One region of the Rhizobium viscosum genome, then DNA from elsewhere that is predicted to be linked to it. Evidence: riboswitches for the same ligand, from Rfam matches in the RefSeq annotation. Region 1 holds a riboswitch; each other region holds the start of a gene.

Region 1 (10,141 bases):
CAGGAAATCCTTATATCGATTCAGGGAAAGCGTCTCGCGCACGACCTTGCCATCGAAGCCGGAATTGGTCGGCCCCGCCATCAGGTGCCGCATCAGCACATCGCCATCATCAGGGATATCGGCGACCGGATAACCGGCCTTCTCCATCGCCCGCATCACCTCGATCGTGCCGGCCGGCGTATCGAGGCCGACGCCATTGCCGAGCCGTCCGTCACGGTTCGGATAATTCGCCATGACGAGCGCAACCCGCCTGTTCGCCGCCGGCATCTGCCGCAGCCGCGCCCAGTTGACGGCAAGCGATGCCACATAGGCCATGCGCCCGGCATCCGGCTCGCTGGAGACGATATTGGCCTCGACCGCGGCATCATAGCGGGCGGCAGCCTTGAAGGAGACGGCGCGCGACAGCACCCTGCCATCCACCTCCGGCAACGCGACATTCATGCCGAGATCGCGGGCCGAGAGCCCCTGCGACGAGGCGGCCCAGGCCTCCCGCGACGAAGCGGAAAAGATGGCCTGCAGTACGATCGCGTCATTCGTTTCCAGCACGGTCGGCTCGCGATCGGCGCCGGGTGCAGAGACGGCAAAGCCTGTCGTGTTGATGACGACGTCGGGTTTGAGATCGGCGAAAATGGTTTCAAGGATGCCCTTGGAGACGGGATCCTTGAGGCTGTAGGCGAAGACCGGCAATGGGCGTAGGCCTTGCGCCTGCAAAGCTTCGATCAAGGCTTCGACGGGGCGGGTTTCGCCGCTCTGCACCAGGGCACGGTAGAAGGCGATGGCGACAGTTGGGCGGACGGTTGCACCCTCGGCCGTCGAGTGTGCAATACCCCCCTCTGTCCTGCCGGACATCTCCCCCACAAGGGGGGAGATTGAATCGCCGCGAGCTTCTCCCCAAACAACAGATGTAGAGCGGTGGTCTTGCCGCTTGTCGATCTCCCCCCTTGTGGGGGAGATGTCCGGCAGGACAGAGGGGGGTGCTACATCCTCAACAGCCGAAGAGGGCGAAGCGGAGATAAGCCGCCGCCACTCATCAACGCCAACCAGCCCCCGCCCCGGCCACCAGATCCCCGCCTTCATCAGCGGTGCAGCCGGCGCTGGCTTCTCCTCGCCCGAGAGCATCGCCGCCGCATAGGCCAGAAAACCCCGCGCATTCGCGTCGCCGCCCTCGATCAGATACGCCCACAGCGCATTCAGATCCTCCAGCGCCACATTCGAAAACGGCGTCAGCCCCGCATCCGGTTTGGAATCCCCCGGCAGCACCGCAATCAGCACACCATTCCGCGCTGCAACTGCATGCAGCGCCTCCAGCACATAGTGGAAATAGCTCGCCCCGCCGAGCGCCCGCACGATGATCAGCTTCGCATGCCGCGCCGTGCGTTCGACGTATGTATCGACCGACATCGGATGCTTCAGGCTCATCAGGCTGGCAAGCCGCAGCGAATACCCCATCGCCCCGCCGGCATGAGCCGCGGCAATCGCCGCAAGCTCGGTATCGGCGGCCGACAGGAACAGGATATCGCCCGGCGACTGGCCGAGGTCGATCGCCTCGTCGCCATCGCTGATCGTTCCCTGTTGAGCGAGAAGCAGATGCATTGTTTACCTCAGACGAGCGCTTCGATCGCCTTGCGCACCGCGTCCTGATCCATCTCGTGCAGGCCGATGACGACGAGGCGCGTGCTGCGCGCTTCACCCGGCGCCCAGGCGCGATCGAAATACTGGTCGATGCGGGCGCCCACGGCCTGCAGCTGCAGGCGCATCGGCTTACCCGAGACATCGATGAAGCCCTTGAGGCGCAGCACATCATGCTCGGCAATAATGCCCTTCAGCTTCTCGACGAATGCGGCCGTATCGGCGATCGCACCGAGCTCGACGACGAAACTGTCGAACTCGTCGTGATCATGCGGCTCGCCGTCCTCATGCTCCAACTCGTGATGGGACTTGCGGTTGCCGATATCGTCCTCCGTGCCGATGCCGAGGCCGAGCAGCACGCTTGCCGGCACCTCGCCGTTCTTCGCTTCGATCATGACAGGCTTGCGGGCGATGCGCGAAGCGACTTCGCTCTTCACGCGGCCGAGGCCGTCAGCATCAATGAGATCGGTCTTGTTGAGCACTATGAGATCGGCACAGGTCAGCTGATCCTCGAAAAGCTCCTCGATCGGGCTTTCATGATCGAGCGATGCATCCTCGACGCGACGCGCATCGACGGCATCGTGGTCATCGGCAAAACGCCCTGCGGCGACAGCGGCGCTGTCGACCACGGTGATGACGCCATCGACGGTGACTTCGCTTCTGATATCCGGCCAATTGAAGGCCGCGACCAGCGGCTGCGGCAGGGCAAGGCCCGAGGTCTCGATGACGATATGGTCGGGGCGCTGATCGCGCTCCAGAAGCTTGGTCATGGTCGGAATGAAATCGTCGGCCACCGTGCAGCAGATGCAGCCATTGGTGAGCTCGATGATGTCATCCTCGGTGCAGTTTTCCGCGCCGCAGCCCTTCAGCACGTCGCCATCCACACCGAGATCGCCAAACTCGTTGATGATGAGTGCGATCTTCTTGCCGCCAGCATTGGTGAGCAGGTTGCGGATCATGGTCGTCTTGCCGGCGCCGAGAAAGCCGGTGATGACGGTTGCGGGAATTTTCTGCTGCATCGAACTAACCCTTCATTTTCAGCGGCAGGCCTGCCGCGATAAAATAGACATCGTCGGCAGTTGCCGCGATCATTTGGTGCAGCCGACCGGCATGGTCGCGAAACTCGCGTGCCATACGGTTCTCAGGCACGATGCCGAGGCCGACTTCATTGGAAACGATGACGAGTCGCGCCTTTGCGTCAGGCAGAAAGGCAGCAAGGGCGGCGGACTGGGCGGCGATATCGCGCCCCTCCATCATCAGATTGGTGAGCCACAGCGTCAGGCAATCGACGAGGATTGCTCTGCCCTCCGCGTCAATGGCGGCAAGGCGCTCGGCGAGATCGAGCGGTTCCTCATGCGTGGCCCAGGATGGGCCGCGATCGGCTCTGTGCTGATTGATGCGCGCCTGCATCTCGTCGTCCCAGGCGCGGCCGGTGGCGATGTAATGGCGCTCGAGGCCGCTTGTGGTGATGAGATTTTCGGCAAAGCGGGATTTGCCGGAACGGGCGCCGCCGAGGATGAGGGTGGTGGTCATGCGCAGACGCCTCTTGCAGCGGAGGGTGTGGTACCCCCCTCTGTCCTGCCGGACATCTCCCCCACAAGGGGGGGAGATCGGCAAGAGGCGAGACCATCGCCTTACATCAATTGTTTGGGGAGATCGTCGCCGCGATTCAATCTCCCCCCTTGTGGGGGAGATGTCCGGCAGGACAGAGGGGGGTACCACATACTCGACGCACGAGGCCAAAAGCACCGCACTGCCGTCGCCACTATATCGCACCACCGGAGGCAGCGCTGAATCAAATCCTTCAGCCAAGACAACCTCCGTGCTGGCAGCGGGCAAAACGCCCAGATTGGGCATTATGCCCGGCACGGACGGCAGGTCTCCTGGCTCGCAGCTAACGGCCCCGACCGGGGCGACCCGTTACGGTCGCCCCTGATCGTGCCAGCGGATCTGCCTCGCCTTCCCGGCTGCATCTCGTGAAAAGGCGGACGATTCGTAGAATTAGAGGCGTCCTGCCCCGGCTGATCACGATGCATTTCCAGTGGCTTTTCCGGCACTTGTCCGCCTTGCCCGCTTGCAGAATGCAAAACCGTCGGCGCGGCGGTTAAAATGCCGGATGGAAGACCCTTACTGCTCTACAGTCGCGGGGTCGGCTGTGATAAAGGCGCCCGGCTTGGGTCCGCCCCGTCACATTCCCTTTTCATCCGGAAGGCGTTAGCCGATCCGGAACCATCCATTATGTGGATTCATGGTTAGGCGCGTGCAACCCCCATGTCAATTGCCGCGCAGCGTCCCGCCCATGTTCATCTCGACTTACACTACCGATATTATCGTCTTTAATCAAAGGCTTACGTCACAAAAACTTTACGGGCCAGTCGGTATTTTGCCGCAATTGCCGCTCATGCGGATGCCGGCTCCGCCCTTGACCCTCATTCCTGCCGCCTAGTTTCCCCATGATGCTCTCCCGAATGGATATTCGCCGCCTCGGCCCTCTTGGCACCGTCTTTGATCCGGGACGCATGCGCGCGCTCATCCGCCACAGCGAAATGGGCATGGTCTTTGCCGGCGCGCTTGTCGGCATCGTATCGGGGCTTGCGGTCACCGCCATGAGCTATGTCTCGGAAGAGATGCACAGCCTGATCTTCGGCATAGACGGCACGACGAGGCTCAGCGCCTCTGAGATCGACAGCAAGTTCCTGCTGATGACCGCCCCGGTTGCCGGCGGCATGCTGCTCGGCCTCTTGATCTTCATCCTCGCCAAATGGCGCAAGAAGCCGATGGTCGACCCGATCGAGGCCAATGCCCTGCATGGCGGCCGCCTGTCGCTGACCGACAGCATCCTCGTCGCCATCCAGAATCTCGTTTCCAACGGTTTCGGCGCATCCGTCGGACTGGAGGCCGGCTATACGCAGCTCGCAGCCGGCATCGCCTCGAAATTCGGCCTGAAGCTTCAGCTGCGCCGCTCCGACATGCGCGTCCTCGTCGGCTGCGGCGCGGCCGGCGCCATCGCCGCCGCCTTCAATGCGCCGCTGACCGGTGCCTTCTATGCCTTCGAGCTGATCATCGGCACCTACACCATCATTTCGCTGACGCCTGTCGTCGTCGCAGCCCTCGTCGCTACCCTGGTCGCCCGACTGCTCTCCGGCAGCGATTTCATCATCGATGTCGGCAGCTTCGGCGCTGTCCAGCCCGCCGACTACGTCCCGGCGATCGCCCTCGGCGCCTTCTGCGCCGGCATCGGCATCCTCATCATGCAGGGCGTCTCCTTCGTCGAGGAACTGGCGCGCAAGAGCTCCATCGCGCTGCCCTTTCGCCCGGCGCTCGGCGGCCTGGTCGTCGGCTTGCTGGCGCTGGTCTCGCCGCAGGTCCTTGCCGCCGGTCACGGCGCGCTGCATCTCAACCTCGCCCATGAGATCACCATTCCCGCGCTGATCGGCCTCTTCCTTCTGAAGTCGGTGGCATCAGCCGTCTCCATCGGCTCCGGCTTCAGGGGCGGCCTGTTCTTCGCATCGCTCTTCATGGGTGCCCTGCTCGGCAAGCTGTTTGCCTATTCCGCCCCCTATTTCGCCGATGCGACGCTGACGCCCGTGATCTATGCCGTGGTCGGCATGAGTTCGCTCGCCGTCGCCGTCATCGGCGGGCCGCTGACCATGACCTTCCTGGCGCTGGAGATTACCGGCGACTTCCCGATCACCGCCCTGGTGCTCGCCGCCGTCATCACCTCCTCGCTCGTGGTGCGCACCACCTTCGGCTACTCCTTCGCCACATGGCGCTTTCACCTGCGCGGCGAAAGCATCCGCAGCGCCCATGATGTCGGCTGGATCCGCAACCTGACCGTAGACAAGCTGATGCGATCAGACGTGAAGACCGCAAAACTTGGAATAACGATGGACGCCTTCAAGGAGGCTTTCCCCATCGGCTCGACGCAGCGCGTCATCCTCGTCGATGAGGGTGACAAATATGCCGGCCTCGTGCTCGTGCCGGAAATCTACGCCAACCCCACCAGCGCGCAGGACGAAGCCCAGAATCTTGGCGATTTCATTCGCTATAAAAACGACTTCCTGCAGCCACAGATGAACGCCAAACAGGCGGCCGCGATCTTCGACAAGACGGAAAGCGAAGCGCTCGCCGTCGTCAACAACCTCATCGAGCGCAAGGTGATCGGCCAGCTTAGCGAAAGCCACACGCTGCGCCGCTACAGCGAAGAACTCGACCGCCGCCGCCGCGAGGTCTCAGGCGAGATCTGAGGCTTTTGCCGCACGCCGCAAGAATCTCCGCTCACATCCTGACCGTCATGCCACCGTCGACGGTCAGGATGTGTCCGTTGACGAAGGAGGCGGCACCGCTTGCAAGAAACAGCGCCGCGCCGGCAATCTCATCCGGGCGGCCCCAGCGCTGGACGGGGATGCGCTGGCGCACGAAGGGCATCAATTCCTCGTTCGCAGCCATCGCCGCGTTCGTCTCGGTGGCGAACCAGCCGGGCGCAATCGCGTTGCTGGTGATGCCGTGTGGGCCGAACTCGACCGCCATGGCACGCATCAGGCCGGTCAGGCCCTGCTTGGCCGCCGGATAGACGCAGTCGCCGGGCATGACGACATGGCCGCTGATCGAGGTCACGGCAATCAGGCGGCCGTAATTGCGCCGCTTCATCAGCACGGTTGCGTCGCGCGAAAGCGTTATCGCAGCGGCCAGATCGGTGCGCAGCAATTCGATGATGGCATCGTCGTCGAATTCGGCCAGCGGCCGCCTGTCGCGGGCGCCGACATTGTTAATCAGGATATCGAGACGGCCATGGATCTTTTCGATGTCGGCCATCAGCGCACGCTGGGCCTCTCGGTCGGCAATGTCGAATGCGGCGGCCTGCGCCGTGCCGCCGGCGGCGCGGACGGTCCTTACGGCATCTTCCAGCGTCGCCGCCGTGCGCCCGGTAACGATGACATGCGCGCCGGCCTCGGCAAGTGCATGTGCCATCTCGAAGCCCAGGCCGCGGCCGCCGCCGGTCACGAGCGCCACCTGGCCCGCAAGTGAAAATCTATCCAATATGCTCATGGTTTCATCGCTCTCGACTGGGTGCGTTGCAACAATAATTAATGGACTCAGTCAACTAATTTTGCAATAGCGGAGCGGTGCCGATGAACGCAGGCCTAGCCGAGCAGCCCTGCAAGCCAGCGCGGGTCGAGATGTTGTTCCAGGCCGCCTGCGACCTCGTCGAGCGCCCGATCGACGCTCTCGCGGTAGTTACCGCCCTCGCCTGAGAGGCCAAAACTTTGAAGCAGCCGGGCGCGGTAAGCGTCACTGCCGAAGAGGCCGTGCAGATAGGTGCCCATGATCCGGCCGTCGGCCGAAACCGCCCCATCGGCCAAGCCGTCGACGATCGCCGCCGGCCGTTCGCAATCGGCCCCTTGCGTGACGCCGAGGTGGATCTGATAGCCTGATAGCGGCACATCATATTCCGCTGAATGGGCAGCGCTGTTGCGCACCGTCTTCTCCGGCGCCATCTCCGTCTCGACATCGAGCAGGCCAAGCCCTTCGATCTCTGTCGTCGTACCTTCGATGCCGAGCGGGTCATACACCCTGTGGCCGAGCATCTGGTAGCCGCCGCAAATGCCGATCACCCGGCCGCCGCGGCGCATATGGGCGGCAAGGTCGCGGTCCCATCCCTGCGCCCTGAGATCGGCGAGATCCGATATGGTGGATTTCGAGCCCGGCAGGATGATGAGCGCTGCATCGGCTGGCAGCCGCTCGCCGGCGCGCACGAAGACGAGCTCGACATCAGGCTCGGCCCGTAGCGGATCGAGATCGTCGAAATTGGCAATGCGCGGCAGCACCGGCACGGCGATCTTCAGCGCCCCTCGCTCGCTTTTGGCTAGCCGCTCCAGAACGACGGAATCCTCTGCGGGCAGCCGTCCGGCCGGCTTCAGCCAGGGCACGACGCCGAAGCAGGGCCAGCCGGTGAACTGCCCGATGGATGTAATGCCGTCGTCGAACAGGCTTACATCGCCGCGGAACTTGTTGATGATGTAACCCGAGATCATCTTGCGGTCGTCTTCGGAAAGGATTGCATGCGTGCCGACAAGCGAGGCGATCACGCCGCCACGATCGATATCGCCGACGAGAACGACAGGAACGTTCGCCCGCGTCGCAAAGCCCATATTGGCGATATCGCCGGCCCTGAGATTGATTTCGGCGGGTGACCCCGCCCCCTCGACGATGACGAGGTCGGCACCCTCGGACACCTTGGCGAAACTCTCCAGCACGGAAGAGATGAGCTGCGGCTTCAGCCGCTGATAGTCGCGCCCCTTCGCCTGCCCGAACACCCTGCCCTGCACGATGATCTGGCTGCCGTTTTCCGACTGCGGCTTCAAGAGCACCGGGTTCATATGCATCGATGATGGCGTACGGGCCGCAAGCGACTGCAGCCACTGCGCCCGGCCGATCTCGCCGCCATCGTCGGAAACCGCCGCATTGTTCGACATGTTCTGCGGCTTGAAGGGCCGCACCCTCAAGCCGCGATTGGCCGCCAGCCGGCAAAGCCCCGCCACCAGCACCGTCTTGCCGACATCCGAGCCGGTTCCCTGCAGCATGATGGATTTGGTCATTGGCGCCTATCCGTGAAGTATTTCCGGCAGGCCTACAATGCGGGTGGACACGCGGTCAACAGAGGGCCAGAAACGCGAAAACCGCGATCGGGCCATAAACCCTACGCGGTTTGCCATAAAACGCTGACGCCTTCATCATTACACAATGAAGCTCGCTTTTTCCGGGACGCAGCACCTGATCCGGAAAAGCAGCGGTTGTCCCCCGCCGCGTCACAACAGATAACGGCACATTCTTACCGGATGGTTATTGAAGGCCCAACCGGAGGCAAAATTCGACTTTTTTTGAACTTTTCCGATTTTCACTCACTTGGAACCGCTTTCACCCTCGCCGCGAGCGTGCATTTCCGTCAATCGCACTCCAAGCCGCAGCTTCATGAACTGCGGGCATAAATTCTTCGAATTCAATAATTTAGTTACAGATACAACACGGAAAGGAGAGTTGATTTCTTGCAGCAAATCCGTAGGTTTGCTCATAGTAAGCCATCGACAGAAATGGCCAGCGACGAGCCGCCGGAAAACCAGACGAACGGCGCCGCACACAGGAAAAACCCGGTGAAGCCATATTCTCGGGCGATTAGCACCTGCAGCGGCGAAAAGATTTGTCGGCTAATTGCCCGGTGCATGCGCGTTCGATCACATAAAAATTTCGGGGAACGTATAATGAAGACATTTTTCTCGTCATTCATCCTTGCGGTCTGTTTTTATGCCGGAATTGCGGAGGCGCAAGCTGCCGGCTGCGGCAACGTCTCGATCGCCGAGATGAGATGGGGCTCTGCCGCCATTGCAGCGAGCTTCGACAAATTCATCCTGGAAAAGGGCTACGGCTGCTCCGTCACCATCGTCGATGGCGATACGCTGCCGACCTTCGCTTCCATGGATGGCACCGGCACGCCCGATATCGCCTCGGAATTCTGGGTGAAGGCGGTCAAGCCGCAGCTCGATGCCGCCATCAGCGCCGGCCGGCTGGTCAAGGGCGCCGAAATTCTTGCGGATGGCGCGGTTGAAGGCTGGTACATCCCGAAATTCATCGCCGACGCAAATCCGGATATTCGTTCCGTCCAGGATGCGCTGAAACACCCGGAACTCTTTCCCGATACCTATGATCCCTCGCGTGCGGCCGTCTATAATTGCCCGGAAGCCTGGGCTTGCGAGATCTCGACCAGCAATCTCTTCAGGGCGCTTGATGCCGACAAGCTCGGCTTTGCGCTGGTCGACAGCCGGACTCCCAAGGATTTCGACGGTTCGATTGCCCGCGCCTTCGAAAACAAGGTCGGCTGGCTCGGTTATTACTGGGCGCCGACATCGGTCATCGGCAAATACGACATGAAACAGCTGGGCTTCGGCGTTCCGCACGATGAGGCCGAATGGAACGCCTGCACCTCGGTGCCTCATTGCGCCAATCCCAGGGTGAACGCCTATCCGGTGTCGCAGGCCTTCACGATGATGACCAGGGCTTTCGCCGATCGCGCCGGCCCGATCATGAACTATCTGAACGCCCGCAGCTGGGACAACGAGACCATCAGCCAGGTGCTGGCCTGGCAGGATGAAAATGGCGAGGACAATGAGAATGCAGCCCTCTATTTCCTTGAGAATTACGAGGAGCTCTGGAGCCGCTGGGTTCCGGCCGATATAGCCGAGAAGGTCAAGGCCAGTCTATAAACCTTCCTGACAACAAGGACTGGACGATTCGTTATGACTGGCACGGTGCCCTTTCCCGATCGCGATACCGTCGCGGAAAAACTCGCGGCGCTCTCGGAAACCGACAAATCCTATCTGTCGCTGTTGATGGAAAATCCGGCCCAGGACGATAATCTGCTCGAAGGCCTGCATCGGCATCTCGATCTCGCCGCTTCCTCGCGTTTTCTCAATTCGCTAAAGCTCGAAACCCTCGGCAAATGGATCGGCGAAGCTGC
Region 2 (10,141 bases), on a different contig from region 1:
TCGAGATCGCGTCTTCAAATTGACGAGCGATGCTCCTTGAAGGCAGCTGCCAGCGTGCGAAGGGCCGCGCGCGATTTGGCATCCGTCAGCGTCGAATGCAGCACGATCTCAGAAGACGGCAACGGCGGCAGGCCGAAGCGCTCGCTGACCTCGACAGTGCCGACGGGGGCCAGCCGATAGGAGAAGGTTGAAACGGCAAGCCCGGCCGAAACGGCTGCTGTCACAGCCGAAGAGCCGCCGCCGAGGAAGACTTCGGTCCAGGGGATGCCGGCTGCATCGAGCGCGCGGGTGCAGACAGCCCGTACTCCGCAAGTTGGCGAGAGTGCTGCAAGACGCAACGGCTCGCCGCGGCGATACTCGAATTGCGGCGTGGCGAACCAGCCGAAATGCTCGGGCCCCAGAACCTCGCCGTCGCGCCGGTCTTCGTCTCGGCGGATGATCGCCGCATCCAGTTCGCCGCGATCGAAGGCGGCAAGCAGGGTGCAGGAATTATCGATCCGCACCTCGATCGTCAGACCCGGATCATGGGCGTTGAGGCGCGCAAGCAGTGTCGGAACCTCCGGCCCTGCTACATGCGCGGCAATGCCGATCGTGAAATGGCGGCGCGACGAGGAAAGCGCCGCAACGGCCCGGTCATGGGCTTCGAGGAATTCCCGTGCGGCCTGTAGAAACACTGCCCCTTGCGCCGAGAGCCGCACCAGCCGCGGCGTGCGTTCGATCAGCCGGTGGCCGAGCCGCTCCTCCAGCCGCTTCAGCTTGACGCTGATCGCTCCTTGCGTGCTGCCGAGTTCGTTGGCAGCACGGGTGAAACTCTTGTTGTCGGCGATCGCCACAAAGGCCTGAACGGAATCGACATCGAGCATGGTGAAACCAATCATTCGAATTTGTTGTGTCTGAAATATGTGATCATCCAATTCTGTAATGATCAAGTCCTGCCTATGCTGACGCAAATGGACCATAGCGGATGTCACGTTGTCCGCCTCAACGTCGAAAGGCCAAAGCATGCCCCCTGATTCCGTTTCATCCTCTCGTGCACGCAGCATCATTGCGCTGCTGGCTGCCTGTCTGTCCTCGCTGATGTTCGGTCTCGAAATATCGAGCGTGCCGGCAATCCTGCCCACATTGGAAAAAGTGCTTCACGCCGATTTCAGTGCCCTGCAATGGATCATGAACGCCTATACGATCGCCGTTACGACGGTGCTGATGGCCGCAGGCACATTGGCCGACCGTTACGGCCGCAAGCGCGTCTTCCTGATCGGCATTGCCGTCTTCGGCCTCACCTCGCTGATTGCCGGACTCGCGCAGGATGTCTCGCTGTTGATCGTTGCTCGTTTTCTGCAGGGAATGAGCGGCGGCTTCATGTTGATCTGCCAGGTAGCGGTCCTCTCCCATCAATTCCAGGAGGGCCGCGCCCGCAGCATCGCCTTCGGCTGGTGGGGTATCATTTTCGGCATCGGCCTGGGCTTCGGCCCGATCGTCGGCGTCGGAATCGTGGCGGTGGCCGGTTGGCAATGGGTGTTCCTCATCCATGCTGTACTGGCGGCCGTGACAGTCGCTCTCGCGCTGACGGGAATTCAGGAATCGCGCGATCCCGCAGCCGGACGGCTCGATATCGCCGGCATCGCTACCCTTTCGCTGGCGGTCTTCTGCCTTGCCTTCTTCATCACCCAGGGGCCAGCTCTCGGTTTTGCGAGCCCCGCTGCGCTTGGCACTATCGGACTTGGCGCCGCAAGCCTCGTCGCCTTCGTCGTTGCCGAAAGGCTGAATCCGCGACCGATGTTCGATGTCTCGGTCTTTGGCATTCGCGCCTTCTCGGGTGCCATCATCGGCTCGGCTGCCATGAATATCAGCTTCTGGCCTTTCATGATCTATCTGCCCATCTGGTATGAGGCCGGTCTCGGCTATGGCAGTGTGACCGCCGGCATCGCCTTGCTTGCCTATACGCTGCCGACGCTCGTCGTGCCGCCGCTGGCCGAACGGCTTATGCTGCGCTACCGGCCGGGCATCATCATTCCCGGCGGCCTTTTCACCATCGGGCTCGGCTTCCTGCTGATGAAGTCAGGCAGTGCTGCCGCTGCGCCAAGCTGGCTGACGATGCTGCCCGGTGCGCTGCTTGCCGGCATCGGACTTGGCTTCACCAACACCCCGGTCACCAATACGACGACGGGCGCCGTCTCCAGCGATCGCGCTGGCATGGCCTCCGGCATTGACATGAGCGCCCGGATGATCTCGCTCGCCATCAACATCGCCGTCATGGGCTTCATCCTGTTCAGCGGCGTGCTCTCCCATCTGAAGAGCGCCTTGCCGAACGCGATGGATGCCGATGACCTGCGCCTGCTTGCCGAACGGATCTCCGCCGGCAACATCACTGCCCTGCCAGACATTCCGGCCGAGACGGTGCATGATGCGCTGGTCGCAGGCTTCGGCGGTGTCATGCTCTATGGCGCCATCGGCGTCTGGCTTCTCGCCGCCGCAAGCTTCCTCACCTTTGGCCATTGGAGGACACCGGCCTGCGCCAAGGATTGCAGCACCCAGCCGGCCGAGTGACACACACGCGCGCCGGCTCAAACCGGCGCGGCCTCGCCTTCCACCTGTCCCCAGCCGTCGTGGTAGACCAGCTCTTCCAGCGCCACCCGCTGCCGCCAGCCTTTGACCGCCAGTTCCGGCTCCTCGTAGAGCCGGTCGACGAAGCCGGCGCAGAGCCAGGCGACGACTTCGATATGATCGGGAATGCCAAGTATCTCCTTGAGGTCGCCCTCGCGAAAGATGCTGACCCAGCCGATGCCGACGCCTTCGGCGCGGGCCGCGAGCCACAGGTTCTGGATGGCGCAGACGGTGGAATAGCTGTCCATGCGCGGATTATGCGTGCGCCCCAGCACCACGCTGCCGCTGCGGGTCGGATCGCAGGTCACGCAGATGCCGAGCGGCGCCTGGACAATGCCTTCGAGCTTCAGCGAACGATACTTTTCCTGCCGCTCGCCATCGAACATGCGAGCCGCTTCCTCATTCGCCCTGAGGAATGCATCGCGCACTCGCGCCCTCACCTCGGCACTTTTCACCAGAATGAAATTCCACGGCTGCATGAAGCCGACCGAGGGAGCGTGATGGGCCGCCGTCAAAAGCCGTGTTACCAGATCGTCCGGCAAGGGATCGGGCAGGAACTGGCTGCGCACGTCGCGCCGCGTCATGATTGCGTGATAGACGGCCTCGCGTTCGGCCGCAGAAAAGCTGGATGCCGGGCAAACGGCATCATCAATGGGTCGCATCGTCAAATCCCCAACAACGCAACCGCCCGCCGTCCGCGCGGGTTGGGTCTATCTTGCCAGGCCGGTCTTCTGACTTGGCGTCATCCGCCTCGCCGTTGCCTTCCCGGCCGGAAAGCCAGTGGCGTAGTTTAAACGGCGAGCGTCAGCCTTACAGCGTTGGGCACGTTCCGGTCTTGCACCGGATTCCCGATTCTCCCGCTTGTGACAGCAGGCACCTGACGGGCGATCTATGGCGCGGAAACGGCATGGCCGCAAGCCGCATGCGACATTCATTTCGTGGACAGGCTGAAAACGCTGTCCTAAAGCGAAACCCGAATCCAACCGACGCCCCACCAATGCCGGTGAGGAGCCGACGACCCGACGCCGCAGGAACAGACATGCCGAAGCGACCGAACCGGAAGAGGCCCTGGCCGAAAGCCGATAAAACTTCACAGCTCTGTCATTTTTCCTCACAGATTCCACGTGACAATTCCAATTCGCATGTCTACATAGGCGGCATGTCGATTTCGTCCGTTTACGCATCGCGATTTTATTCGTACCGCTGCTTCCAGCGGATGCGGGTCTGTGCGTAACCGAAACTAACGCGACGACAACCCGAACAGCCGCTAGTCTACCTGGCGGCTTTTTTGTTCCGCACGGTATGACCAAACAGGAGAGCATACCGTGACTGACACTATTGATGATCTGCGCATCGTCGAGATCACCCCGCTGACCAAGCCTGCCGATATTATCAAGGAAATCCCGCGTGACCGCGCGGTCACGCACACCGTGACCAGCACGCGCGACACGATCCACAATATCCTGACCGGTAAAGACGACCGTCAGCTGGTCGTCATCGGCCCCTGCTCGATCCATGATCCGGCAGCCGCCCGCGAATATGCGTCTCGTCTCGTCGAGCAGCGACGACGCCTGTCCGGCGATCTCGAAATAGTCATGCGCGTCTATTTCGAAAAGCCCCGCACCACCGTCGGCTGGAAGGGCCTGATGAACGACCCGCATCTCGACGGCAGCTACCGTATCGAGGAAGGCCTGCGCCTCGCCCGCCGTCTGCTGCTCGACATCAACGCCATGGGCCTGCCGGCCGGCTGCGAATTCCTCGATACGATCACGCCGCAGTACATCGCCGATCTCGTCAGCTACGGCGCCATCGGCGCGCGCACGACCGAAAGCCAGATCCACCGCCAGCTCGCCTCGGGTCTCTCCTGCCCGATCGGCTTCAAGAACGGCACGGATGGCGGCGCGCGTGTCGCGCTCGACGCGATCATGGCCGCTTCCCAGCCGCATCATTTCCCGGCTGTCACCAAGGACGGACAGGCAGCGATTGCCTCCACGCGTGGCAACGAGGACTGCCACATCATCCTGCGCGGCGGCAAGCGGCCCAACTATGAAGCTGCCGACGTCCAGGCCGTCATCGCCGAGGCAACCAAGCTGGGTGTCGACCCGCGCATGCTGATCGATGCCAGCCACGCCAACAGCGGCAAGGATCCGATGAACCAGCCGAAGGTCGTCCACGACGTCGCCGGCCAGATCGTCGCCGGCAATAGCCATATCAAGGGCATGATGATCGAGAGCAATCTCGTCGCCGGCCGCCAGGATCTCGTCCCCGGCAAGCCGCTCGTCTATGGCCAGTCCATTACCGATGGCTGCATCGGTTGGGATACGTCCGTCGAGGTACTCGAAGATCTCGCCAAGGCCGTCCGCGACCGCCGGAAGGCAGCCGTCGCTGCCTGAGTGGCCGCATTCAGCGCGGCGGGAAAACCCCGCCGCCCGTTCCCAATCTGCTATAGAGGGTTTTAGGAAACTACGAGTTTTCGATTGCGTAGATGAACAGAGCGGTCCACGCCGAACCAATTACAAATATCACTGTCCAGAGCCACATCGCTTCTTTTAGGGCGCGCTCGTTTTTTCTCAGGACGAGCATTAACAGTGACAATATAAATAAGGGGTAAGCTTGCGGGGAGATTAGAAGCATTCCACGCAACGGGCCTCTTAATTCGGCAGCGTCGGAAATCTCTTCATATATACTGTAATATGACATCGGTATTCTCGCTAAAATGTAGAGAGATACGAAGTATATTATAGATATTATGATCATCGATTTTCTTATGAAATGAATTTTACGCAAGGCCCTATCTCGCGGATGCGCTGTATTATGTTGTGTGTTTAATCTGTAGACGTACGCTAAGTTGCAGTCCGAAGCTATTCCCCACCGCTCACTCATCAAATGGCGGTGCGCCGCTCTTAAGACTTCACCGGAAAATACCGCACGAAAGCGAATTCCTCGCCATCCGGCGACCAGTTCGGCACGTTGATCGTGCCCTGCCCGCCGAAGAGTTCGAACAATTCCGTCAGGTTGCCGCCATCCATGTCCATCATCCGCAGGCGCACGTTGAGATCGCGCGGGTGATCGAAGACGTCAGGATCGTAGGAAAGGATCAGCACCTTGTCATTGTTCGGCGACGGATGCGCAAACCAGTTGCCGTAATTGTCCGATGTCACCTGCTCAAGACCCGTGCCATCGGGATGGATGCGCCAGATCTGCATCAGCCCGGTGCGGCTGGAATTGAAATAGATCCACTGCCCGTCGGCCGACCAGTCCGGCCCGTCATTGCGGCCCTCGCCATGCGTCAGCCGCTTCTCCTCGCCGCCGTCGACCGAGATCGTGTAGATATCGAAGAGATCATTGCGGATGCCGCAATAGGCAAGCTCGCGCCCATCGGGCGACCAGCCGTGCCAGTAGGACGGCAGGTTTTTGGTGATCAGCCGCGGCTTGCCGCCCTCGATCGGCAGGATGTAGATCGCCGACTTGCCGAACTCGGTCTTGTCGGAAATGACGATCTCCTCGCCATCGGGCGAAATGCCATGGTCATTGTTGCAATGCACGGCAAAACCGGTATCGACCCGCTCGACGAGATCGCTGCCATCGAGCCGCAGCCGATAGAGCAGCCCGTCGCCATTGATCAGCAGATAGGCGCCGTCGCGCGAGAAATTCGGCGCCTCCACCAGCGCCTCCGTCTGCCAGACGACGCGGCTCTCGCCCCGCCGCACGTTGTAGATTTCAACTGAGCTGCGCATTCATCCCTCCCAGACTTTTGAGGCGCCTCAGCGATCCCGGAACCGGTTGGTGATCGGGTAGCGCCGGTCGCGGCCAAAATTCTTCTTGGTGATCTTCACGCCCGGCGCCGACTGGCGGCGCTTGTATTCGGCGAGATAGAGCAGATGCTCGATGCGGTGGACCGTCTCGACATCATGGCCGCGCGCCACGATCTCCTCGACACCCATTTCCCGCTCGACAAGGCATTCGAGGATGTCGTCCAGAACAGGATAAGGCGGCAGCGAATCCTGATCCTTCTGATCGGGGCGGAGTTCGGCCGACGGCGCCTTGTCGATGATGTTCTGCGGAATGACTATCCCCGAAGGGCCGAGCGCATCCGGCGGCACATTCTCGTTGCGCCAGCGCGACAGCGCATAGACCTGCATCTTGTAAAGGTCCTTGATGGGGTTGAAGCCGCCGTTCATGTCGCCGTAGAGCGTCGCATAACCGACCGACATTTCCGACTTGTTGCCCGTGGTAACCACCATCGAGCCGAACTTGTTGGAGATCGCCATGAGGATGACGCCGCGCGCGCGGCTCTGCAGGTTTTCCTCAGTGATGCCGCTGTCTGTGCCCTCGAAGAGATTCGAGAGTGCGGATGAAAAGCCAGCGACGGGTTCTTCGATCGGAACGATGTCATAGCGGCAGCCAAGCGCTTTGGCGCAATCGGCGGCGTCCTTGAACGAATCTTCCGATGTATAGCGGTAGGGCAACATCACCGTGCGCACCCGTTCCTCGCCGAGCGCATCGACGGCAATCGCCGCGCAGATTGCCGAATCGATGCCGCCGGAGAGGCCGAGCACGACATTCTTGAAACCGTTCTTGTTCACATAGTCGCGGAAACCGAGCAGGCAGGCGCGGTAGTCGGCCTCCTCGCTCTCGGGGATGCGCGCCATCGGCCCTTGCGAGCAATGCCAGCCCTTTTCTGTCCGCTTCCAGGTGGTCACGGCCAATGCCGTTTCGAACTGGCTGAGCTGGAAGGCGAGCGACTTGTCGGCATTGAAGGCAAAGCTTGCGCCGTCGAAGACGAGCTCGTCCTGGCCGCCGAGCTGGGCGGCATAGACCATCGGCAAGCCGGTTTCGATCACCTGCTTCAGCACCACCTGATGACGGATATCGACTTTGCCGCGATAATAGGGCGAGCCGTTCGGCACGAGCAGGATTTCCGCGCCGCTTTCGGCAAGCGTCTCGCACACGCCGAGATCGCCCCAGATATCCTCGCAGATCGGAATGCCGATGCGCACGCCGCGAAAATTCACCGGACCCGGCATGGCGCCCTGGTCGAAGACGCGCTTCTCATCGAACTCGCCGTAATTCGGCAGGTCGATCTTGTCTCTGACGGCGATGACCTTGCCGCCGTCGAGCACGGCGATGGAATTGTAGCGGCCCGTCTCGTCCTGGCGCGGGAAACCGATGACGATGCCCGGCCCGCCATCGGCGGTGTCGGCCGCAAGGCTTTCGACTGCCTTCCAGCAGGCGTGGATGAAGGCCGGCTTCAGCACCAGATCTTCCGGTGGGTAACCGGAGATGAAAAGCTCGGTCATCATCAGGAGATGCGCGCCCTGCCGCGCCGCGTCAGTGCGCGCCTCACGCACCTTGGCAAGGTTTCCGGCGACATCGCCCACAGTGGGGTTCAACTGGGCGATGGCGATATTGAAGGTCTGGGAGATAGCGTTTTCCTGTGTCATGTCATTCATTTAATCCGCCCCTTCGTGCACCGCAATAAGCCGCTTCGAAAGCCGTAGCGATCTGCGGCGAAAATTTGATGAACGGCAGCCTCGTCACTGTGCCTATCCTTCTGTTTGCCTTGCGCGACGCCGATACGCATTGCAATTTTCGGCAACGGCGGAATACTGCGCCCCAATTCGATCCATTCCCGGGACAATGCCATGTCTAATCTTCCGAATTTCGTCCACCTGCATTTCGGCAAGCCGGCCGAAGAACTGGGCGATATCGAAAAGCGCGTGCTCGCCAAGGCGCATGAACGCAAGATCATCTCCACCGACGTCAACGCCGCAATTGCCGCTGAGGCGTCCTTCGGCGAGCGGGTGGCCGATGGCATCGCTCGCGTCGGCGGTTCATGGTCCTTTATCCTCGCCTTCCTCGCTTTTCTCGTTGTCTGGACCCTGATCAACACGGTCATTCTGCTGAGCCGCGCCTTCGATCCCTATCCTTTCGTCTTCCTGAACCTGATCCTCTCCATGCTCGCGGCCATCCAGGCGCCGATCATCATGATGTCGCAGAACCGTCAGGCCGAGCGCGATCGTTTCGAGGCCGCCAAGGATTACGAGGTCAATCTGAAGGCCGAGCTTGAGGTTCTGTCGCTGCACCAGAAGATCGATATGCGGGTGCTGACGGAACTGACTGCGCTGCGAGAGGATGTCTCTCGCCTGAACGCCATCCTCGCAGAGCGCGGGCCGCTAAAATAGCGCGACCTTAAACGTCTGAAATCTCGTCGCAATTCCAGCCCTGTCATCGCGTTTCATTTGACAGGGCGCAGGCATTTGGCCAACCTGCCGACATCACGCAGGGAGCATGCTTGGAAGAAGAGCTTCAGTTCGGTGCATTTTCGATAGTGCCCGCCAGGCGCAGCCTGTTGCGGGAAGGGTCGGCCGTGCCCCTCGGCAGCCGCGCCGTCGATATCCTGCTGTTTCTGCTCAATCATCCGGGCGAGCTGAAGACCAATGCGGAGATCGTCAAGCAGGTCTGGCCGGATACGTTCGTGGACGAGGCCAATCTGCGCGTTCACGTTTCGGCGCTGCGCAAGGCGCTGGGCGACATCAAACGCGAGCCGCAATTCATCGCCAATGTGCCCGGCCGCGGCTATACTTTCATCGCGCCGGTTAACCGCCGAGCCAATGGCGCAGCGCCCGCCCCTCGGCCCACACTCCAGAGATTCCGCCCCGAACGCCTTCCCGCCCGTATCTTCGGCCGCGAACAGACGATCGCAGCCGTGACCGGGCAGCTGACCAAGGGCCGACTGGTAACGATCGCCGGCCCTGGCGGCATCGGCAAATCCACCGTCGCCCGCGCCGTGATCGCGCGCGGCAGCTTCGAGGGCGAAATCGTCTGGATCGACCTGTCGGAAGTCGCGACAGGTAATCTCGTGCCGACGGTCGTGGCGTCTGCACTCGGCATCCTCTCGCGCAGCGACGATATCGTAACGGACATCGCCGCCCATCTGCGGTCATGCAATCTCCTGCTCGTGCTCGACAGCTGCGAGCATGTAGTGGCCGATATCGCCAAGCTCGCCGAAGATCTGCTGGCGGAAGCGCCCGATCTGCATATCCTCGCCACCAGCCGCGAGCCGCTGCGCGCCGAAGGCGAACGTGTCCACCGCCTGCTGCCGCTAGACCTGCCTTTATCCGCCGTGACAGCGGAGGCTGCCCTTGCCTCGCCCGCCGTCCAGCTTTTCGTCGAACGCGCCGATGCCTGCCTCGGCGGTTACGAGCTGACGGATGAGGACGCCGCCGACGTCGTCGATATCTGCACGCGGCTCGATGGCATTGCGCTCGCAATCGAGCTTGCCGCCGGCCGGCTGGAGGCGATGGGCATCGCCGCCCTCTCCCGCTCGCTCTCCGACTGCTTCCGCGTGCTGACCCGCGGCCGGCGCACGGCCCTGCCCCGCCACCAGACACTACGCGCCACGCTCGACTGGAGCTACCTCATCCTGTCGCCGGAAGAGCAGCAGGCGCTGCGAGAACTCTCCGTCTTCCGCAGCCGCTTCAGCGGCAGGGCCGTAGCCGCGGTTCTCTCCGGCACCGAACCCGAGGATTTGCTG
Region 3 (10,141 bases), 1.2 Mb from region 1:
TCCTTCGCGCTGACCGCAAACAGGCCGCTCGATGCCTTCATCGAGGCGAAGACGCTCGGAATCCACACACGGCCGGTCATCCTCGGTCCGGTCACCTTCCTGAAGCTCGCCAAGGGAACCGAGGAAGGTTTTGCGCCGATCACCCTGCTGGAACGCCTGTTGCCTGTTTATGCGAGGGTGCTTGCGGAACTGAGTGCAGCCGGTGCCGACTGGGTGCAGATCGACGAACCATGCCTGGTGCTTGATCTCTCAGGAGAAGAGCAGGCAGCGCTGAAGCACGTCTATCGCGCGCTGCATGAGCTGGTGCCGAACCTGAAGATCATGCTCGCCACCTATTTCGGCAATATAGGCGACAACCTGCCGACGGCGCTCTCGTTGCCGGTTTCCGGCCTGCATGTCGATCTCGTTCGTGCTCCGCAGCAGATTGATGTCCTTCTCGAAGCGCCAGCTGATCTGACGCTGTCGCTCGGCATCATCGACGGACGCAATATCTGGAAAGCGGACCTTGCTGCGATCCTGAAAAAGATCGAGCCACTCGTTCAGCGCATCGGTGCGGATCGGCTGCAGATCGCACCGTCCTGCTCGCTGCTGCATGTGCCGATCGATCTGGATCTGGAAACCGGGTTGGATGAGGAGCTGACGTCGTGGCTTGCTTTCGCCACCCAGAAACTTGATGAACTCTCTGCACTCGGCAGTCCCGGCGGGGCTTCTCAAGCGATTGCTGCAGCCTCTGAGGCTGTGACCTCTCGCGCAGCTTCGCCACGTGTGCACGATCTCAAAGTCAGGCAGCGGGTCGCGGCAATCGATGAGACGATGATGACGCGGAGCAGCGGTTTTGCCGAGAGGACCGGCCTGCAGGAGCGCAAGCTTCGCCTGCCGCTCTTCCCGACGACGACGATCGGCTCCTTCCCGCAGACATCAGATGTTCGAAAGTCCCGCTCCGCTTTCACCAAGGGGACGATCAGCGAGGCGGATTATGATGCCTTTTTGAAAAAAGAGACTGAAGCGGCAATCCGCTGGCAGGAGGAAATCGGCTTGGACGTACTCGTCCATGGCGAATTCGAACGCAATGACATGGTGCAGTATTTCGGCGAGCAGCTTTCCGGCTTCGCCTTCACGCAGCATGCCTGGGTGCAGAGCTATGGCTCCCGTTATGTGCGCCCGCCTATCATCTTCGGCGACGTCTCCCGGCCGAAGCCGATGACGGTCGAGTGGTGGTGCTATGCGCAGTCGCTGACAGAGAAGCCGGTCAAGGGCATGCTGACCGGACCGGTGACGATCCTGAACTGGTCCTTCGTCCGCGACGATCTTTCCCGTGCCGATGTCAGCCGGCAGATCGCGTTGGCGATCCGCGACGAGGTGCTCGATCTCGAAAAGGCCGGTGCGGCGATGATCCAGATCGACGAAGCTGCCCTTCGAGAAGGCCTACCGCTGCGCAAGGCCGACTGGAAGACCTATCTGGACTGGGCGGTCGAGAGTTTTCGCCTGTGCGCCTCCGGCGTGGCGGACGAAACGCAGATCCATACGCATATGTGCTATTCGGAGTTCAACCAGATCATCGATGCCATTGCCGCAATGGATGCCGACGTGATCTCGATCGAGACGTCACGCTCCAAGATGGAACTGCTGGAAGCCTTCCGCAGCTATAAATATCCGAACGAGATCGGCCCAGGTATCTACGACATCCATTCGCCGCGCGTTCCCGACGTTGAGGAAATGACGGAGCTTCTAACACTGGCGCGCCAGCGTCTGACGGACGGGCAGCTCTGGATCAATCCGGATTGCGGGTTGAAAACGCGCAAGTGGGAAGAGGTTCGTCCGGCGCTCGTCAACATGGTTGCCGCCGCCAAGGCGCTTCGGTCAATCGGGCCGATTCGGCGATAGGAGAAGTGGAGAGCTGACAAGACGTCGGCTCTCCTTAATCCCCAATGACATCGGATGGACCTTGATTAATCCGCCGTTAACCATGATCGGACCTTTATCTAGTGCCTCACGCTACGGAAGGCACTACAAGTCGTTGATCGACCCGGCTCATTGAGCTACTATATATAGCGTTCGAGGTTTCCCTGATTCGCAAGGATTAGGGGCTAAGATGGGAATACGGTGCGTTTCGTCATGACGGCGCGACAAGGCCGGAGCTGCCCCCGCAACTGTAAGCGGTGAGCAACTGTCCGATTTCAGGTCACTGAGGCATGACGCTTTGGGAAGGCTGGGGGCAGGGTGCTTCGACCCGCGAGCCAGGAGACCTGCCTTGAACTAGATGTCCACGGGCGGGGTGTCCGGAAGGTCGCGTCTATGCAGGAGGAAAAAATCCGAGCCTGTTGCGCTGCCCCGAACGTCCGCTGAACACTTCGGGGTTGAAGTCATGTCGAAAGCATCAAAACCGCCGCCCGTGCAGGTCCTGCAGGGAAGAGTGTTCGGCGCCTAAAGCGCCAACTTTGTCAGATCAATATCAAGCGTTGCCTCGGACGCCGCAAGGCGCCCGATCCCAGTATTGCGTCCGGAATCCATCGGTATCACGAGGAACATGATGAGCGTTACCGTTTACAGCAAGCCTGCCTGCGTTCAGTGCACCGCCACCTACCGCGCCCTCGACCGTCTGGGCGTAGACTATGAAATCATCGATATCTCCGAGGATGCCGACGCGCTCGATCGCGTGCGCGGCATGGGCTACATGCAGGTTCCGGTCGTCGTTGCCGGCGAGAACCACTGGGCGGGCTTCCGCCCTGATATGATCAGCGCGCTCTCCTGATCGGAGAAGAGCGATGGGCCTGATCGTCTACTATTCCAGCCGGTCCGAGAATACCCATCGTTTCGTCGAGAAGCTGGGACTGCGCGCGGCGCGCATTCCCCTCGGCGCTGAAGACATCGACATTCGCGAACCCTATGTGCTGATCTCGCCCACCTATTGCGGGGACGGGGGAAAAGGGGCCGTGCCCAAGCAGGTGATCCGTTTCCTCAACGATGCGGAAAACCGCTCCAACATCCGCGGCGTGATTGCTGCGGGCAACAGCAATTTCGGCGAGACCTACGGGCTTGCCGGCGACGTGATCTCGCAGAAGTGCCAGGTGCCGTACCTCTACCGGTTTGAGCTTCTGGGAACTGCCGAGGATGTCGCCAATGTCAAAGACGGGATGGGACGATTTTGGACACGGGAACAAATCTGACGCGGGATGCGGGCGCAAAACCGCTAAAGGCCGTGGAAGCGCTGGACTATCACGCGCTGAACGCGATGCTGAACCTCTATGACGATGAGGGCAAGATCCAGCTCGACAAGGACCGCATGGCGGCCAAGCAGTATTTCCTGCAGCATGTGAACCAGAACACGGTGTTCTTCCATAACCTTCGGGAGAAGCTCGATTATCTGGTGACCGAAGGTTATTACGAGCAGGAAGTTCTCGACCAATATTCCTTCAATTTCGTCCGCGACCTGTTCGACCAGGCCTATGCCAAGAAGTTCCGTTTTCCGACCTTTCTCGGCGCCTTCAAATATTACACCAGCTATACGCTGAAGACTTTCGACGGAAAGCGCTATCTCGAGCGCTACGAAGATCGCATCTGCATGGTGGCGCTGGCACTTGCCGAGGGCAATGAGCAGCTTGCCCGCGATCTGATGGAAGAGATCATCGCCGGCCGTTTCCAGCCGGCAACGCCGACCTTCCTCAATGCCGGCAAGAAGCAGCGCGGCGAGCTCGTCTCCTGCTTCCTGCTGCGCGTCGAAGACAATATGGAATCGATCGGCCGCTCCATCAATTCGGCGCTGCAGCTTTCCAAGCGCGGCGGCGGCGTGGCGCTCTCGTTGACCAATATTCGCGAGGCGGGTGCGCCGATCAAGCAGATCGAAAACCAGTCTTCGGGCATCATTCCCGTGATGAAGCTGCTGGAGGACTCATTCTCCTATGCCAACCAGCTTGGCGCGCGGCAGGGCGCGGGCGCCGTCTATCTCAACGCGCATCACCCCGACATCATGCGCTTCCTCGATACCAAGCGAGAAAATGCCGACGAGAAGATCCGCATCAAGACGCTGTCACTCGGCGTCGTTGTGCCCGACATCACTTTCGAGCTCGCCAAGAACAACGAGGATATGTACCTCTTCTCGCCCTATGACGTGGAGCGGGTCTACGGTGTGCCCTTCACCGAAATCTCGGTGACGGAGAAATATCGCGAGATGGTGGCGGATGCCCGTATCACCAAGAAGAAGATCAAGGCGCGCGAATTCTTCCAGGTGATTGCCGAAATCCAGTTCGAGAGTGGTTATCCCTACATCATGTTCGAAGACACGGTGAACCGGGCAAACCCGATCGCCGGGCGTATCAGCATGAGCAACCTCTGCTCGGAAATCCTGCAGGTCAGTGAAGCGAGCGAGTTCAACGACGACCTTTCCTACAAGACGATGGGCAAGGATATTTCCTGCAATCTCGGCTCGCTCAACATTGCGATGGCGATGGATTCATCCGATTTCGGCAAGACGATCGAAACTTCGATCCGTGCGCTGACGGCCGTGTCCGACATGAGCCATATCTCCTCGGTGCCGTCGATCGAAAAGGGCAATGACGACAGCCACGCGATCGGCTTGGGACAGATGAACCTGCACGGATACCTCGCCCGCGAGCGCATCCACTACGGTTCGGAAGAGGGCGTCGATTTCACCAATATCTATTTCTACACGGTGACCTATCATGCGCTGCGTGCTTCTAATCGTCTGGCAGTCGAGCGCGGCGCGAGCTTCAAGGGTTTCGAGAATTCGAAATATGCCTCGGGCGAATATTTCGACAAATATACCGGGCAGGAATGGAAGCCGGCGACCGCAAAGGTGCAGTCGCTGTTCGACGATGCCGGCATTCATATTCCGACGCAGGAAGACTGGCTCGAGCTGAAGAAGGCGGTCATGGCCTCCGGCCTCTATAACCAGAACCTGCAGGCTGTGCCGCCCACGGGCTCGATCTCCTATATCAACCACTCGACCTCCTCGATCCATCCGATCGTCTCGAAGATCGAGATCCGCAAGGAGGGCAAGATCGGCCGCGTCTATTATCCGGCGCCGTTCATGACCAACGACAATCTCGACTATTACGAGGACGCCTACGAGATCGGCGCTGAGAAGATCATCGACACCTATGCGGCAGCTACCCAGCATGTCGATCAAGGTCTGTCGCTGACGCTGTTCTTCCGCGATACGGCAACGACGCGCGATATCAACCGTGCCCAGATCTATGCCTGGAAGAAAGGCATCAAGACCATCTACTATATCCGGCTTCGCCAGATGGCGCTGTCCGGCACTGAGGTGCAGGGCTGCGTGTCTTGTACGCTTTGATTTTGGGCTGCTGGCCGAGAGTTTCGAGCTTGTAGCCCCCTCATCCGCCTGCCGGCACCTTCTCCCCCATGGGGAGAAGAGACAAGCCGATTGCACGGCGCTCACCTCTCCCCAGCGGGGAGAGGGCAGGGTGAGGGGGCTCCGCACTCCGTTAGAATTTGTGGAAGAAAGACCACCCAATGAACATATCCATCAAACCGGTCAGCCGCGTACGCGCCATCAACTGGAACCGTATCGAGGACGACAAGGATCTCGAGGTCTGGAACCGTCTGACCGGCAATTTCTGGCTGCCGGAAAAGGTGCCGCTGTCGAACGACATTCCTTCGTGGGGAACGCTGACGCCGGCCGAGCAGCAGCTGACGATCCGCGTCTTCACAGGGCTGACGCTGCTCGACACGATCCAGAACGGTGTGGGCTCCGTGAAGCTGATGGCGGATGCGGTCACCCCGCATGAGGAAGCAGTGCTTTCCAACATCTCCTTCATGGAAGCGGTGCATGCGCGCTCCTATTCCTCGATCTTCTCCACGCTTTGCCTGACGCCCGATGTCGACGATGCCTATCGCTGGTCGGAGGAGAACGAATTCCTGCAGAAGAAGTCGGCGCTGATCATGGAGCACTATGCTTCGGCCGATCCCCTGAAGAAGAAAGTCGCAAGCGTCTTCCTGGAGAGTTTCCTCTTCTATTCCGGCTTCTATCTGCCGATGTACTGGTCGAGCCGCGCCAAGCTTACCAACACAGCCGACATGATCCGCCTCATTATCAGAGACGAAGCCGTGCACGGCTATTATATCGGCTACAAGTTCCAGCGCGGACTTGAAAAGCTCTCTGAAGAGCGCCGCCAGGAGATCAAGGATTTCGCCTTCGACCTGCTGCTCGAACTCTATGACAACGAAGCGAAATATACCGAAGCGCTCTATGACGGCGTCGGGCTGACCGAGGACGTCAAGAAGTTCCTGCATTACAATGCCAACAAGGCGCTGATGAACCTCGGTTACGAGGCGCTGTTTCCGGCCGAAGCCTGCAAGGTCAATCCGGCGATCCTGTCTGCGCTTTCGCCGAATGCCGATGAAAACCACGACTTCTTCTCGGGCTCCGGCTCCTCCTATGTCATCGGCAAGGCGGTGGCGACCGAGGACGAAGACTGGGATTTCTGAGGTTTATCTTTGCGAAGCCTCTTATCATTTGGCCCGCTATCGCCCACATTCAGCCCGATGTATTCCTTGAATGTGGCGTAGCGGGAGTTTTTTATGAGGCCCTCTTTCGAAGCGACTGATCCGGCAAGCGAAGCTGCCGAAGGCGTCTGGCCAATCCGCAGGCGCCGAATTCTCGATTGGCTGATCAACGAGACCCGCAACGAGCGTTTCATCGACAATATCCTGGTGGAGATGTGCAAGCGGCTGCTGGCAGCCGGCGTGCCGGTGAACCGGTCGAGCTTGCATTTCCGCACCAACCATCCGCAGTGGATCGGCGCTCGCATCCTGTGGGTGGAAGGCATGGAAGAGGCAAAGATCGACACCTTTGCCTACGGGGTGGAAACCACGCCGCAATTCCTTAACAGCCCGGTCAACGAGATCCACAAAGGCGCCAACGAGGTGCGGAAGAACCTGGAGGATTTATGGGAGGGCGACGATTATCCCTTCTACCAGGAACTGCGCGACGACGGCTATTCCGAATATATTGCCTGGCCGATCGATCATACGTTCGACAAGCGCCACGTCGTTACGTTCTCCACCAATAGGCCAGGCGGTTTTACCGGCGAACACGTGGATTTCCTGCGCGATCTTTTGCCCGCCCTGACGCTGGTCAGTGAAATCCGGCTGAAGAACATCATGGCGCGTACGCTGTTGCAGACCTATGTCGGGCCGCATGCAAGCGAACAAATTCTCTCCGGCGTCATCACTCGCGGCAGCGGCACGACCGTCGGCGCGGCGATCATGATCTGCGACCTTCGCGATTTCACGGCGATCTCCGATCTCTGGCCGCGTGATGACGTCATTCATCTGCTCAACGACTATTTCGATGCCATGTCCGATCCGATCGAGCGGCACGGCGGCGAAATCCTGAAATTCATGGGCGATGGACTGCTTGCCATTTTCCCACTGTCGAAGCCTTCGGCCTGCGAGGATCTGCTGACGGCGATCCGTGAAGGGCAAGAGGCGATGGCGAAACTGAATGAGCAGCATCAGCGTTTGGGGCGTAATCCCCTGCGCTATGGTGTCGGCGTCCACGTCGGCGATGTCATGTATGGCAATATCGGTTCGCGTCGGCGGCTGGATTTCACGGTCATCGGCCCGGCAGTCAACGTCGCCTCGAGGCTTGAAACCTTGACCAAGGAGGTCAGGCGACCGGTGCTTTTGTCGCGCGCTTTCGTCGAGATGGCCACTTGCACGGAAGAGATGGACAATCTCGGCACTTTTCCTCTGCGCGGGCTTGGCGAGCCGGTCGAAGTCTTCGCTTTCCGCGAAAAGCCGACAGCCGGTCGTGACGCAGCTTAGGCTACCGGAAAATTGATCTGCGGCGGCAGGAGCAGGCTCTGGCTCTCCGCTGCCGGATTGCTGATGCGCTGAAGAAGCATCTGACCGAGATGTTCGCCAGCTTCCACAAGATCTTCATAGATGGTTTCGATCTTCGGCTGAAGATGGGTGAGGAGATGCGACGTCTCCTTGGCGACGATATCATAGTCTTCAGCGAGAACGCGGCCGGCATCGCTCATGGCCGTAACAAGAGCCAGCGCCGAAACCTCGCCCGGACAGACGAAGCCATCGGGAACATCGGGTGCTGCGGCGCGGGCGCGGAAGAAATCCCTGATCTCGTTGGCCGGTGAATCGAGGGTGACCGCTTCCGATATCTCATAGGCGACGCCGGCCTCGCGCACGGCGGTCATGAAACCATGCAGAATATGCTGGCTGAAGGTCAGCCGCTTCGGCGGCATGACGACCGTGACCCGCTTCCTGCCCTTGGCGATCAGGCGCCGGGTGGCTTCGTAGGCGAAGGCGTAATTGTCGTAATCGACATAAGCATGCGGTGTCGAAAACTCCGTGCGCCCGTGAGACACGAAGGGGAAGCCGACTTCCTGCAGCATCCGCACCCTCGCATCGAAGGGTTCCGTCCGCGTGAAGATCAGGCCGTCGGCGAAATTGTTGCGGACGATATATTCCGCCGCTTCGAGATCCGTCGTCGACAGGAAGTTCGGGGCGACGACGAGGTGATAGGATGTCTCTTTCAACGCCTTGGCGATGCCGTACATGATCGCGGTGCCGAAGCCGACCACTTCCTGATGCGGATCGAGAAGGATGCTGATGACGTTGGTGCGGCCCGTCTTGAGGCGCTGGGCAGCCCGGTCCGGCAAGTAGCCGATCTCGCGGGCAATGCGATGGACGCGCTCGCGCGTTTCAACCGATATTTGCGGCGCGTCGCTGAGTGCGCGCGAAACCGTCGTCACCGCAAGACCGGTCAATGTCGCGATGGTACGCAAGGTCGGCTTGCCGCGCTTTTGCGCACCATCCGGATTTTCACCGCGTTGCAGTTGGGACGATTCGGTCACTGGAGACATTCCATGCTGGATCGCGGCTACAATAACACGATGAAACCGGCACGCAATCAATCAATGCAAACGATTTAAATTTTTACGGTTTCTTAAGCGTTCAGAAAAAATCAAATAAAATCAATATTTATCGAACTAATCATATTTTTCTCGGGAGTCGAGGAAGGACTTGACGTAACAGCGTTTATAACGTTTTAAATTGTTAACCGCGCTGGGAGGTGCGGTGTAGCGTGATGTTTGGCCGCCCTCACGGCGGAAGACATCGGGGCGGGCGAGGTGGGTCTCGCCGCCACTTACGAACGGGAGGATATTCATGCGCAAGTTTTTGAGCTCGGCAGCTCTTGCTGTCGTGATGATGGCTGGTTTCGGCAGCGCTCACGCGGCTGACGTCAAGGAAGTCCAGATGCTGCACTGGTGGACGTCGGGCGGTGAAGCCGCGGCGCTCAACGTGCTGAAGCAGGACCTCGCTAAGGAAGGCTTTGCTTGGAAGGACGTGCCGGTGGCCGGCGGTGGCGGCGACGCAGCCATGACCGCGCTGAAGGCGATGGTTGCCGCGGGCACCTATCCGACCGCTTCTCAGATGCTCGGCTATACCGTTCTCGACTATGCCCAGGCTGGCGTCATGGGTGACCTGACCGAGACGGCAAAGAAGGAGGGCTGGGACAAGTCCGTTCCGGCAGCGCTGCAGAAGTTCTCCGTCTATGACGGCAAGTGGGTCGCAGCCCCTGTGAACGTTCACTCCGTCAACTGGCTGTGGATCAACAAGTCGGTCATGGACAAGATCGGCGGCACGCAGCCGAAGACCTTCGACGACCTGATCGCCCTGCTCGACAAGGCAAAGGCAGCCGGCGTCATCCCGCTCGCGCTTGGCGGTCAGAACTGGCAGGAAGCCACGATGTTCGACTCCATCGTGCTGTCGACCGGCGGTCCGGAATTCTACAAGAAGGCTTTCAACGACCTCGACGAGGAATCGCTGAAGTCCGACACGATGAAGAAGTCCTTCGATAACCTCGCCAAGATCATCAAGTATGTCGATCCGAACTTCTCGGGCCGCGACTGGAACCTGGCGACCGCCATGGTCATCAAGGGCGATGCTCTGGTGCAGGTCATGGGCGACTGGGCGAAGGGCGAATTCGTTGCCGCCAAGAAGACCCCCGATACCGACTTCCTGTGCTATCGTTTCCCGGGCACCGAGGGCAGCGTGGTCTACAACTCCGACATGTTCGGCATGTTCAACGTGCCTGACGACCGCAAGGCCGCTCAGGTGGCGCTCGCCACAGCAA

What was found. A riboswitch is a leader RNA that binds a small molecule or an ion and turns the genes downstream of it on or off. The one in region 1 is predicted to bind cobalamin.
Region 2: linked by a shared signal. The riboswitch ahead of bluB (5,6-dimethylbenzimidazole synthase) and the one ahead of cobU (bifunctional adenosylcobinamide kinase/adenosylcobinamide-phosphate guanylyltransferase) in region 1 are both predicted to bind cobalamin.
Region 3: linked by a shared signal. The riboswitch ahead of nrdH (glutaredoxin-like protein NrdH) and the one ahead of cobU (bifunctional adenosylcobinamide kinase/adenosylcobinamide-phosphate guanylyltransferase) in region 1 are both predicted to bind cobalamin.

What each region holds. Positions count from the first base shown of each region.
Region 1 is NZ_JADBEC010000001.1:3,542,510-3,552,650, reverse strand. Features, by position in the region: gene cobN (cobaltochelatase subunit CobN) at 1-1,593, opposite strand, end outside; gene cobW (cobalamin biosynthesis protein CobW) at 1,602-2,648, opposite strand; gene cobU (bifunctional adenosylcobinamide kinase/adenosylcobinamide-phosphate guanylyltransferase) at 2,653-3,162, opposite strand; cobalamin riboswitch at 3,486-3,878, opposite strand; gene H4W29_RS17395 (chloride channel protein) at 4,086-5,876, shown strand; gene H4W29_RS17390 (SDR family oxidoreductase) at 5,908-6,678, opposite strand; gene H4W29_RS17385 (cobyric acid synthase) at 6,774-8,228, opposite strand; gene H4W29_RS17380 (glycine betaine ABC transporter substrate-binding protein) at 8,889-9,887, shown strand; gene H4W29_RS17375 (hypothetical protein) at 9,921-10,141, shown strand, end outside.
Region 2 is NZ_JADBEC010000003.1:195,024-205,164, reverse strand. Features, by position in the region: gene H4W29_RS33055 (LysR family transcriptional regulator) at 15-878, opposite strand; gene H4W29_RS33050 (MFS transporter) at 1,003-2,547, shown strand; gene bluB (5,6-dimethylbenzimidazole synthase) at 2,565-3,266, opposite strand; cobalamin riboswitch at 3,309-3,500, opposite strand; gene H4W29_RS33040 (3-deoxy-7-phosphoheptulonate synthase) at 3,930-4,997, shown strand; gene H4W29_RS33035 (TolB family protein) at 5,508-6,341, opposite strand; gene H4W29_RS33030 (NAD+ synthase) at 6,369-8,048, opposite strand; gene H4W29_RS33025 (hypothetical protein) at 8,054-8,251, opposite strand; gene H4W29_RS33020 (DUF1003 domain-containing protein) at 8,250-8,789, shown strand; gene H4W29_RS33015 (ATP-binding protein) at 8,900-10,141, shown strand, end outside.
Region 3 is NZ_JADBEC010000001.1:2,359,502-2,369,642, forward strand. Features, by position in the region: gene metE (5-methyltetrahydropteroyltriglutamate--homocysteine S-methyltransferase) at 1-1,884, shown strand, start outside; cobalamin riboswitch at 2,042-2,268, shown strand; gene nrdH (glutaredoxin-like protein NrdH) at 2,531-2,752, shown strand; gene nrdI (class Ib ribonucleoside-diphosphate reductase assembly flavoprotein NrdI) at 2,766-3,167, shown strand; gene nrdE (class 1b ribonucleoside-diphosphate reductase subunit alpha) at 3,146-5,314, shown strand; gene nrdF (class 1b ribonucleoside-diphosphate reductase subunit beta) at 5,494-6,468, shown strand; gene H4W29_RS11690 (adenylate/guanylate cyclase domain-containing protein) at 6,562-7,809, shown strand; gene H4W29_RS11695 (LacI family transcriptional regulator) at 7,806-8,858, opposite strand; gene H4W29_RS11700 (ABC transporter substrate-binding protein) at 9,172-10,141, shown strand, end outside.